2 regions of the Erwinia rhapontici genome follow, and region 1 is predicted to be linked to the other one. Evidence: predicted binding sites of a transcription regulator. Region 1 holds the regulator's gene; the other holds the start of a gene.
What was found. The regulator PurR, encoded in region 1, represses purine synthesis genes. The targets are predictions, from matches to a motif close to CANGCAAACGTTTGCNTG.
Positions count from the first base shown of each region.

Region 2: the regulator PurR is predicted to act here: its motif matches at 1,790-1,807, upstream of purE (5-(carboxyamino)imidazole ribonucleotide mutase).

Region 1 covers NZ_CP085627.1:2,239,895-2,245,540, reverse strand. Annotated here, with positions in the region: gene gloA (lactoylglutathione lyase) at 1-168, shown strand, start outside; gene rnt (ribonuclease T) at 265-933, shown strand; gene LJN55_RS10575 (Grx4 family monothiol glutaredoxin) at 1,010-1,348, opposite strand; gene LJN55_RS10570 (C40 family peptidase) at 1,734-2,606, shown strand; gene cydH (cytochrome bd-I oxidase subunit CydH) at 2,649-2,738, opposite strand; gene purR (HTH-type transcriptional repressor PurR) at 3,033-4,058, shown strand; gene punR (DNA-binding transcriptional activator PunR) at 4,055-4,987, opposite strand; gene punC (purine nucleoside transporter PunC) at 5,101-5,646, shown strand, end outside.
Region 2 covers NZ_CP085627.1:1,172,930-1,178,575, reverse strand. Annotated here, with positions in the region: gene cysS (cysteine--tRNA ligase) at 1-200, opposite strand, end outside; gene ppiB (peptidylprolyl isomerase B) at 543-1,034, shown strand; gene lpxH (UDP-2,3-diacylglucosamine diphosphatase) at 1,037-1,753, shown strand; gene purE (5-(carboxyamino)imidazole ribonucleotide mutase) at 1,902-2,411, shown strand; gene purK (5-(carboxyamino)imidazole ribonucleotide synthase) at 2,408-3,475, shown strand; gene LJN55_RS05520 (helix-turn-helix transcriptional regulator) at 3,842-4,594, shown strand; gene ybbP (putative ABC transporter permease subunit YbbP) at 4,636-5,646, opposite strand, start outside.

The sequences.
Region 1 (5,646 bases):
GATGTGGCCGCGACCTGCGATCGTATCCGCAACGATGGCGGGAACGTGACCCGTGAAGCCGGTCCGGTAAAAGGTGGCACCACCGTGATCGCGTTTGTTGAAGACCCGGATGGCTATAAAATTGAGCTGATCGAGAACAAACAAGCGGGTAATGGCCTCGGCCACTAAGTATTTCGGGTGCCTTTTAGGCACCCGCTTCCCCTCCCTGCTGCATCCCCCGACAAAATTTGCCATAATGCGCGCTGCCTTTTTTTCTCCTGTGAGATGCCGATGTCTGAATCGAATGAACTGAATACCCTTAGCAGCCGTTTTCGCGGTTTTTATCCAGTCGTTATTGATGTTGAAACCGCCGGTTTTGATGCCAAAACTAACGCATTACTGGAAATCGCAGCGGTGACGCTAAAGATGAATGACGATGGCTGGCTGGAGAAAGATGAGACGATCCATTTCCACGTAGAGCCTTTTGTCGGTTCAGTTCTGCAACCTGAAGCGCTGGCATTTAACGGTATCGACCCGGAGAATCCGCTGCGCGGTGCGGTCAGTGAACATGAAGCGTTGCATGCCATTTTCAAACTGGTGCGCAAGGGAATTAAGGAGAGCGGCTGTAGCCGGGCGATTATGGTGGCGCACAACGCCACATTCGATCTGAACTTCATGAATGCGGCTGCCGAACGCGCCAGCCTGAAGCGTAATCCTTTCCACCCATTCGTCACCTTTGACACCGCGGCACTCAGCGGGCTTGTACTGGGGCAAACCGTTCTGGCGAAGGCCTGTACCGCAGCTGGAATGCCTTTTGATAACGCCCAGGCACACTCCGCACTGTACGATACCCTGCAAACGGCCGATCTGTTCTGCGAACTGGTCAACCGCTGGAAACGTCTGGGAGGCTGGCCACTGCCGGTTGATGCAGAAAGTGACGACAGCGAAGAATAAAGCAACGTGCTGTAAACTCGAAAAAAAACCGGACCTCTCAGGGCCCGGTTTTTTTTATGCTGCCAATAAGCCTGCGTTACTCTGCGGCGTCAGACGGATATTTCTGCGCAGTTTCTTTAATCAACTGCTGCAGCTCGCCGCGCTGATACATCTCGATGATGATATCGCAGCCACCCACCAGCTCACCGTCTACCCACAGCTGTGGGAACGTTGGCCAGTTGGCATATTTTGGCATTTCTGCACGGATGTCCGGGTTCAGCAGAATATCAACGTACGCGAAGCGCTCGCCACAAGCAGATAACGCCTGAACAGCCTGAGCAGAGAAACCGCAGCTTGGCAGTTTAGGGGACCCTTTCATGTACAACAGAATAGGGTTTTCAGAGATCTGACGTTGAATTTTTTCAACAGTACTCATAAATATCTTCCTCAATACGATACATCGTGTGTAGGCTGGGCGCAGCCTGCTTATTGTAGCGATTCTGCCCTGGCGATGAAAATGACATTTTCACATGCGAGAGAGGTAAAAATGTGACTAATAGACAAAACAGGGAAACAAAATAACATTTTCTTATCATCACTGCTGCACCTGTTATGACTAACACTGGTTTTATTGCTGGGTTAACCACCTGATTGTGCTCAATATTACATCATTTTCTTGATCTGTATTATTGAAACAAAAAAGACCTTACCCTTTGTTAAGAAGTTAGATTAGAATTGGCCTAACCTTCTGCATACCGCAGAAATCTCTTTTTTTACCGCGTTGCTGCTTTTTTGTAGCGCACAAACTGTTAATGGGAACGATGCGTTTACTCATCACGCTCTTCATACTGGCTTTCACTCAGCTGTTCTTCAACATGGCGCACGCATCGCCACATGCCCCTATTAATGCAAAACAGCAAAAAGCCGAAAGCAATACTGCACGTGTAGATGACCGCCGTAAGCGCCGCCCGGTAAAAGCCACTTCGACCAAAAAAGTCAAAGAACCTGTCAGTAAGAAAGCCAAAGAAACCGCTAAAAAAGAACCCTCTAAATCAGCACGGCTTCTGCTGGCAAAAAAACTGAAAGAGAAAGAAAAGAAAAAAACCAGCGTGGCCCCGGTGCGTAATGCGAAGGTGGAGAAGAAAACACTGAGTAAAAAACTCGCGGCCAGCAAAAAAGCAGATAAAAAACATTATGGTCGTCAACGCGCAGGCAGCAAAGCCACTGACGATGATAACGATGCTCTGAACGCCCCGCTCAAACTCAGCAAAGCGCATCGCGCTCGCTACCAGAAAGCACGTGAGACGGCGATGAACAAGCTGATGGGCCAGCTCGGTAAACCTTATCAATGGGGCGGCACCTCTCCGAAAACCGGTTTCGACTGCAGTGGTCTGGTGTGGTATGCCTATAAAGACCTGGTGAAGTTCAAGATCCCACGCACGGCTAATGAAATGTACCATCTGCGTGATGCGGCTTCGATTAAGCGCGATCAGTTAGAGAAAGGTGATCTGGTCTTCTTCCGTATTAACGGACGTGGCACAGCAGATCATGTTGGCGTCTATCTGGGTGGAGGGAAATTTATTCAGTCTCCACGGACAGGTAAAGATATTCAGGTCAGTGCGTTGAGCGAAGATTACTGGCAGGAACATTACATCGGTGCGCGCCGTATGATGACGCCTAAAACGATTCGATAATGCGTGTGGGTTCGGGAAGAGTTTCCTCCTCCCGTGCAAGAATTAATGCATTACCGCCGTAAAACTAAACGCAATAATCATCAGCAGTGAACCCACAACGGTCAGCGCCGTCATTTTCATATCAGTGTTCATTCTCTCTCCTCAATAACCTTGTTATTAGTAAGCCAACAGATTTTCCCACAGTTACCCGTAAAAATCTCGTTTTCTGTGCGCAGCCTTGTTAGAATTCTTTATTCCGTTGCGCAACACCGTTGGCAACGTGTAAAAGTCAGCACTGCATGTCACTCTACGGACGATTTTACCCCTTCCCGACCCTTTGAGACAGCACCCAAAATAATTCTGGTCGGGAAGGAATGGCTGTACCCAGGCAAACGTTTAACCAATTAGTTATCAAGATGTTACGATAACACCAGGAGTACGATTTTCATGGCAACAATTAAGGATGTGGCAAAGCGCGCCGGTGTTTCAACCACCACTGTGTCTCACGTGATTAACAAAACGCGCTTTGTAGCCGAAGAGACGCGCGAAGCGGTATGGGTTGCAATCAAAGAATTGCATTATTCCCCCAGCGCCGTAGCCCGCAGTCTGAAGGTCAACCACACCAAAACCATTGGCCTTCTGGCAACATCCAGTGAAGCGCCCTATTTTGCAGAGATCATTGAAGCAATAGAAAACCGCTGCTTTGCCAAAGGCTATACGCTGATTTTGGGCAATGCGCACAACGACCTGCAAAAGCAACAGGCCTATCTGTCAATGATGGCGCAAAAACGCGTCGATGGGCTGCTGGTGATGTGTTCAGAATATCCTGACACGTTGATTTCTATGCTGGAAGATAACCGTAATATTCCGATGGTCGTCATGGATTGGGGCGAATCACGCGGTGATTTCACTGATACCGTGCTTGATAATGCTTTTGAGGGTGGTTACCTGGCGGGGCGCTACCTGATCGAACGCGGGCACCGCGATATCGGCGCGATCCCAGGCCAGCTTGAGCGTAATACAGGCGGTGGCCGCCATGCCGGATTCCTGAAGGCACTGGCAGAAGCGGGCATCACTTTGCGCGATGAATGGCTGGTGCAGGGCGATTTTGAACCTGAATCTGGCTATCGCGCCATGCAGCAAATTTTGTCGCAGAAGCAGCGCCCAACGGCCATTTTCTGTGGCGGTGATATTATGGCCATGGGCGCGATTTGCGCAGCAGATGAAATGGGGCTACGCGTACCGCAGGATATTTCAGTGATCGGTTATGATAACGTGCGCAACGCCCGCTACTTTACGCCCGCACTGACCACCGTCCACCAGCCAAAAGAGCGTCTGGGCGAAACCGCTTTTGATATGTTGCTGGACCGTATTACCAGCAAGCGCGAAGATCCGCAAACCATTGAAGTTCACCCTTCACTGATCGAGCGTCGTTCCGTTGCCGATGGTCCTTTCCGCGACTACCGCCGTTAATCACTCACCTGCCACTGGCCAGGATGTTCGCTTAACCACTCTGCATTCAGGGTTTCTGTGCTCCCCAGATAGTCCAGTAACCAACTTAGCGCCGGTGAGGCGCTTTGTTCCGACCAGCTGAGATAACAGGGACTGTCGGGAAACGGGGACGTCAGCGTCACTTCTCCTAACACGCCTTGTTGCAGCCAGGGCTGGGCAAAATGACCGGGTACCATCCCAACACACAGCCCGGCTCGCAGGCAGTCAAACGCACTTTCCCAGTCAGGCACCACCAGCCGTCGTTGATTATCTAATGTCCACGTGGTGCGTTTCGGCAAGGCACGTGAGGTATCTTCCAGCACCAGCGATGGCCACTCACGGATTAACGTCTCGCTTAACGGTCCCTCATGGCTCAGCAGAGGATGTGACGTTTTCACCACGCAGCGCCAGTTAAGACTTCCCATATCACGAAAAGCAAAACGTCCTCGTACCGGGATCGCCTGAGTCGCACCGATCGCAACATCGACGCGACCGTCAGCCAGCGCATCCCACACACCGTTGAACACTTCCGGCATGATATGCAGTTCCATATCCGGAAAATGCCGGTAGAAATCCACGACCAGCTGCCGGGTGCGTGCCGGGCGCACAATTCTGTCGACCGCGATATTGATTTGTCCCCGCCAGCCGTTAGCCACCTGTTGACAGCGTGTGCGAGTGGCGAGCATTTTTTTGATAACAGCACGACCTTCTTCAATGAAAACCCGTCCGGCGTCCGTCAACTCCACATCACGATGACGACGCTCAAACAGACTCACGGCCAGCCAGGCTTCCAGCTGGCGCACGGTATAACTTACTGCGGAGGGGACGCGATGCAATTCCGCCGCAGCAGCGGTAAAGCTGCCCGTCCTCGCCACCGCATCTACCACTTCAAGAGAATGTTCAGACCACATGATTTGCCTTCAATATTTTTCATCGCAACCCACGAATATTAGCGTTTCACAGACGGGTCAGCACGCGATTACACTGCACGCGTAAAAAAATTGTCTAATAAGAGTTAAAAACCATGCGTTCCAAAGGATTTATGATTTACCTTGCGCTGCTCAGCATGCTGGGCTTTCTTGCTACCGATATGTACCTACCCGCGTTTGGCGTGATGCAACATGACTTGCAGACGGAAGCCGGTGCCATTAGCGCCAGTTTAAGTATCTTCCTCGCCGGGTTTGCCTGCGCACAGCTAGTCTGGGGCCCGCTGTCAGACCGCATCGGCCGAAAACCTGTATTGATGATGGGGTTGAGTTTGTTCGCCGTTGGTTGTGCGGCAATGCTGTGGGTAGAGTCGGCTTTCTGGTTGCTGATCGTTCGCTTTGTTCAGGCCGTGGGGGTGTGTGCTGCGGCGGTGAGCTGGCAGGCCCTGGTGGTCGATCGCTACAGTGGTCCGCGGGCCAACCGTGTCTTTGCCACCATTATGCCTCTGGTGGCCCTCTCGCCTGCGCTGGCTCCCCTGTTGGGTGCCTGGCTACTGCAACACTTTTCATGGCGTTCGATTTTCGTTGTCTTGCTACTGCTCAGCCTCGCACTACTGATCCCTACATTGCGCTTGCCGTCACGC
Region 2 (5,646 bases), 1.1 Mb from region 1:
ATGTTACGCACATAGTTAAGCTCATAGCCGCTGTAACGCAGGTAACGAGCGACTACATCAAATGCCGCAAAGGTTCTGCCGTGTCCGATATGACAGAGGTCGTAAACGGTAATGCCACACACGTACATACCGATTTTACCGGCATGGATAGGTTTAAATTCCTCTTTTTGACGACTCAGGGTATTGAAAATCTTTAGCATTGAGACATTCCGTTTTAGCGTGTGCGGGATTAGCGATGAAGAGTTAATGCTTTATTCTGCCGTATTCTTCACGTTAGCGCCACGCTAATGCCAATGAGAGTGAGCCCCCAAAATAATTCATGTTGCAGGAAGGCGGCAAGGACGCTTATCCCCGGGAACATAGATAACTTTGTGACCGGGGTAAGTGGATGCAGCCAACGCATCTGCAACGTGAAGAATGAAGGGGGAGGCTGACGAGCCATCACATTTTGTGATATAAGAGCCGTCTGTCGCACGGAACAGACGTGAGTCTCAGCTTCCGGCGCCCAATGTTAAATACTCCAACCCTGACAGGATGAGAATATGGTCACTTTCCAGACTAATCATGGCGATATCGTCATCAAGACTTTCGATGATAAAGCACCGGCTACCGTTAAAAACTTCCTTGAATATTGCAGCGAAGGTTTTTACGACAACACCATCTTCCACCGTGTGATCAACGGTTTTATGATCCAGGGCGGTGGTTTTGAACCGGGCATGAAGCAGAAAGACACCAAAGACGAGATCCGCAACGAAGCCAGCAATGGCCTGAAGAACACCAAAGGCACCCTGGCAATGGCTCGTACCCAGGCGCCACACTCTGCTACTGCCCAGTTCTTCATCAACGTGGCTGACAACGACTTCCTGAACTTCCGTGATGAAAGCCTGCAGGGCTTCGGTTACTGCGTTTTCGCTGAAGTGGTTGAAGGTATGGACGTTGTTGAGAAAATCAAAGCCGTATCTACCGGCCGCAGCGGCATGCACCAGGACGTACCAAAAGACGACGTGATCATCCAGAAAGTCACCGTCAGCTAATAATGTCGCACACGCTGTTTATCGCAGATCTCCATCTGTGTACTGAAGAACCGGCAATCACTGCCGGTTTTCTGCATTTTTTACGCCGTGAAGCACAGCATGCTGATGCGCTGTACATTCTCGGTGACCTGTTTGAAGCCTGGATTGGCGATGACGACCCGAATCCGCTGCATGCGGAGGTCGCGACGGCTCTGCGCCAGTTGGCTATCCCTTGCTACTTTATTCACGGCAATCGTGACTTCCTGGTGGGCAAGCGCTTTGCAACAGCCTGCGGTATGACGCTGCTGCCGGAAGAGCAGGTGCTGGATCTGTATGGCAGACAGGTGCTGATCATGCACGGTGACACGCTGTGTACTGATGACGAAGGCTATCTGCGCTTTCGTGCCAAAGTACAACAACGTTGGTTACAGACGCTGTTCCTCGCCCTTCCCCTGTTTGTGCGCCAGCGTATCGCGCTGAAAATGCGCGCCGGAAGCCGCGAAGCTAACAGCAATAAATCCCAGTCGATCATGGATGTGAATCCCCAGGCTGTTGTGAACGTGATGGCCCGCCATCAGGTGCAGTGGCTGATCCACGGTCATACTCATCGCCCTGCGGTGCATCCTCTACTGATCAACGGGAAAGCGGCTGAACGCCTGGTTCTGGGGGCCTGGCATGAAGAAGGCTCGATGATCAAAGTCAGTAGCGATGAAATAAGCCTGATTTCCTTCCCGTTCTGATTCAAAAACCTGGCGAAACCCGCCGCTATTTCGCGCCACGCAACCGTTTTCCTTGCCGCTCAGTCGTGATATTCTCTGTGCCCTTCCCACCTGGTAAGCCTACAGCGCCATTCAGGTGAAGTATCACAATCACAGGAGTCAGACCCGCATGTCATCCAACGCCGCACCGGCCCGCATTGCTATTGTTATGGGTTCCAAAAGTGACTGGGCAACCATGCAATTTACCGCGGAAATTCTCACCAGCCTTGATGTTCCGTTTCACTGCGAAGTGGTGTCTGCACACCGCACGCCGGACAAACTGTTCAGTTTTGCCGAACAGGCAGCGGATAATGGCTATCAGGTGATTATCGCAGGTGCAGGCGGCGCGGCGCACTTGCCGGGTATGCTGGCAGCAAAAACGCTGGTTCCGGTACTGGGCGTGCCCGTGCAGAGTGCCGCACTGAGCGGTGTCGACAGCCTGTATTCTATTGTGCAGATGCCACGCGGCATTCCTGTGGGCACGCTGGCGATTGGCAAAGCCGGTGCCGCCAATGCCGCCCTGCTGGCCGCACAGATCCTCGCGCTGCATGATGCCGAACTGGCAGGCCGCCTGAATCACTGGCGTCAGACCCAGACCGATGAAGTGCTGAATAACCCGGACCCACGGGTGGATGCATGAAGCCGGTCTGTGTATTAGGTAACGGTCAGCTGGGACGGATGCTGCGCCAGGCGGGTGAGCCATTGGGCATTGCCGTCTATCCGGTGGGCCTGGATGCGGAACCCGACTCCCTGCCCATTGCGCAGAGCGTGATCACTGCCGAAATCGAGCGCTGGCCTGAAACGGCATTAACCCGTGAACTGGCCAGCCATAACGCCTTTGTGAACCGCGATATCTTCCCGCTGCTGGCCGACCGTCTGACCCAGAAGCAACTGCTGGACCGGCTGGGCCTGGCAACCGCGCCGTGGCAGTTGCTCTCCAGTGCAGATGAGTGGGCGCAGGTGTTCACCACACTCGGTTCCCTTGCCATTGTTAAGCGCCGCACCGGCGGCTATGACGGGCGCGGCCAGTGGCGCCTGCGTGCAGATGAAACCGCATCACTGCCTGCTGATTGCTACGGCGAGTGTATTGTTGAGCAGGGAATTAACTTCTCTGGCGAAATGTCGCTGGTCGGCGCACGTGGCCACGATGGCCGCACGGTGTTCTATCCGCTGACGCACAACCTGCATCAGGACGGTATTCTGCGCACCAGCGTAGTATTGCCGGATGTGGATGCGCAGCATCAGCAGCAGGCCGAGCGTATGCTCTCCGCCATCATGAACGAGCTGAACTACGTTGGCGTGATGGCGATGGAGTGTTTCGTGGTACCGGAAGGTTTGCTGATCAACGAGCTGGCGCCACGCGTACACAACAGCGGTCACTGGACGCAGAACGGCGCATCCATCAGCCAGTTTGAGCTGCATCTGCGGGCTATTCTCGACCTTCCACTGCCAACGCCTGTCGTCAGCACGCCATCGGTGATGGTCAACCTGATTGGCACCGACGTCAATCTGGCCTGGCTGGAGCAGCCGCTGGTGCACCTGCACTGGTATGAGAAGGAAGTGCGTGCCGGGCGTAAAGTGGGCCACCTGAATCTGTCCGACGTCAGCCCACAGGCCCTCAGCCATGGGCTGAACGCGCTGGTGCCGCTGCTGCCGGAAGAATACGCCAGCGGGATTGCCTGGGCGGTTGAGAAGCTGGATTAATCCCTTTGCCTTACGGGCTGACTGAAACAGAAGGTCAGCCCCTACAGCCGCCTGCCCCATTAATGAATGCTAAATTCTGAAAATGGCGAGTGCCTGACTGTACTAAAGTACAGCTACATTCTCGGCACTTATGGTCTATGCTCCCTGCTATAAAAAATAGTACACATCTAGTCCCTTTTCAGTCTTTAGCCGCATACTTTGTCCACACCAGGGAACCCGTTTACAGGGTTCCCTTTATTCTTATTTATTCCCCACATTTAATGAAATATTCACTCTTTGCCACGCAAAAATTAGCCAGATAACAACGGCCATGGTAATGTCTTTACTATAGATTAAGGATGAATAATCGTACAGGGAGAGTAGAATATGCGTGATAACTTCTTTAGCAACACCACTATCAATTCCATTATAAAGCGTCATATTGAAAAAGAGCTATCGAGCTTCAATAAAATAAAATATGTTTACGCGATCATGAGCAAAAGCAATCCTGCCGATGTTTCTATTATTTCTAATCGACAAGAATGGTTCCGCATCTATAAACAAAACAACTTTCAGTTCATTGATCCGGTTGTCATCACCGCATTACACCGCATTACACCTTTTTCATGGGATGAAAATTTCCTACTCAGTCAGGGCATCAAGTCACTCAGCTTTTTTGACATGGCCCGAAATCATGACATTATCAATGGTTACACTTTTGTTCTCCACGATCAATACAACAACCTGGTTATGCTTTCGCTTTTTTCAGAAAATGAATATGACAATGACATCGAAGATATTGTCCTGGAAAATAAAAGTAAACTTCAGCTTCTGTTGATATTAACCCACGAGAAAACAACATACCTGTATCAGAAACTACAGATTGACAGTGATTTCGAAAAGATGAATAACAGAAATATATTTTCTCATCGTGAAAATGAGATCATATATTGGGTCAGCGTAGGGAAGTCCTATCAAGAAATAGCGATTATTACCGGGGTGAAACTGACAACAGTGAAATATCATATTGCCAACGCTGTGAAAAAATTAGGCGTTAACAACGCAAAGCATGCCATCCGTCTTGGCGTAGAGATGAAACTTATTCGCCCTGTATTCCCTGACAAAGAGGATAATAACTAAGGTCCGCAGTAAACAGGCCGGCTTTCACCGGCCTCCTTTCACTATCCTGCGTAATATCCTCTGAACAGCGCTTTCCCTTTCAGTAAGCGCACGCCTAACCAGCCGCCGCACAATGAGAGCAGCAGCGCGCCGGTCAGCGGCAGTACCAGCCACAGCACGAAATCAGGCTGCCACGGGAAGTCGAACACTTTGCGTTGCAACCCCCACAGCGCCGCTTCGGCACCAATAGTCGCTGCAACACCAGACACCACGCCAAGTAGCGCAAACTCGCACCACAACGTACCGCGCAGCAGTTTTTTACTGGCACCCAGCGTACGGTAGACCACCAGCTCCTGACGTCGCTGACGCATACCCACCTGGATTTGCGCCAGTAACAGCAGCACGCCGCAGGCGGTCACCAGGATCACCATAATCTCCAGCGCCTGGCTGACCTGCGCCAGCACCTGCCCTATCTGCTTCAGAATGCTGCCAATATCCAGCAGACTGAGCGTCGGGAACTGACGATTAAGCTGTGCCAGCGTGGCATTGTCATTATCCATACGGAAGCTGGTCAGCCACGTTTGCGGCTGTCCATCAAGCGCGCCCGGAGGGAAGATAAAGAAGAAATTCGGCTTCAGGCTTTCCCAGTCGACTTTGCGCATACTGCTGATTTTTGCACTGAACTCCTGAGTATCACCGGTAAAGGTCAGCGTATCCCCCAGCTTCACGCCCAGACGATTTGCCAGCTCCTGTTCAATGGAGACCTCCCCATTTTTTGGCGGCCAGCTCCCTGCCGTCATCGGGTTGTGATCCGGCAGATCTTTCAGCCAGGTCAGGTTCAGCTCACGGTTAAGGGATTCATCCTGCGCCGGATCGGCAGGCTGCTGATTGATCCCGGTCAGGCGTACTCGCGCTACAGGATAGAAGGTTTCCGCCTTCACCTGATGCTGTTGCAGGAAGGCCTGCACCTGTGGCACCTGCGGCTCGGTAATATTTAACAGGAAGTAATTCGGGCTGCCCGGCGGCAGTTGCTGCTGCCAGCGATCCAGCAGATCGCCACGCATCACCAGCAG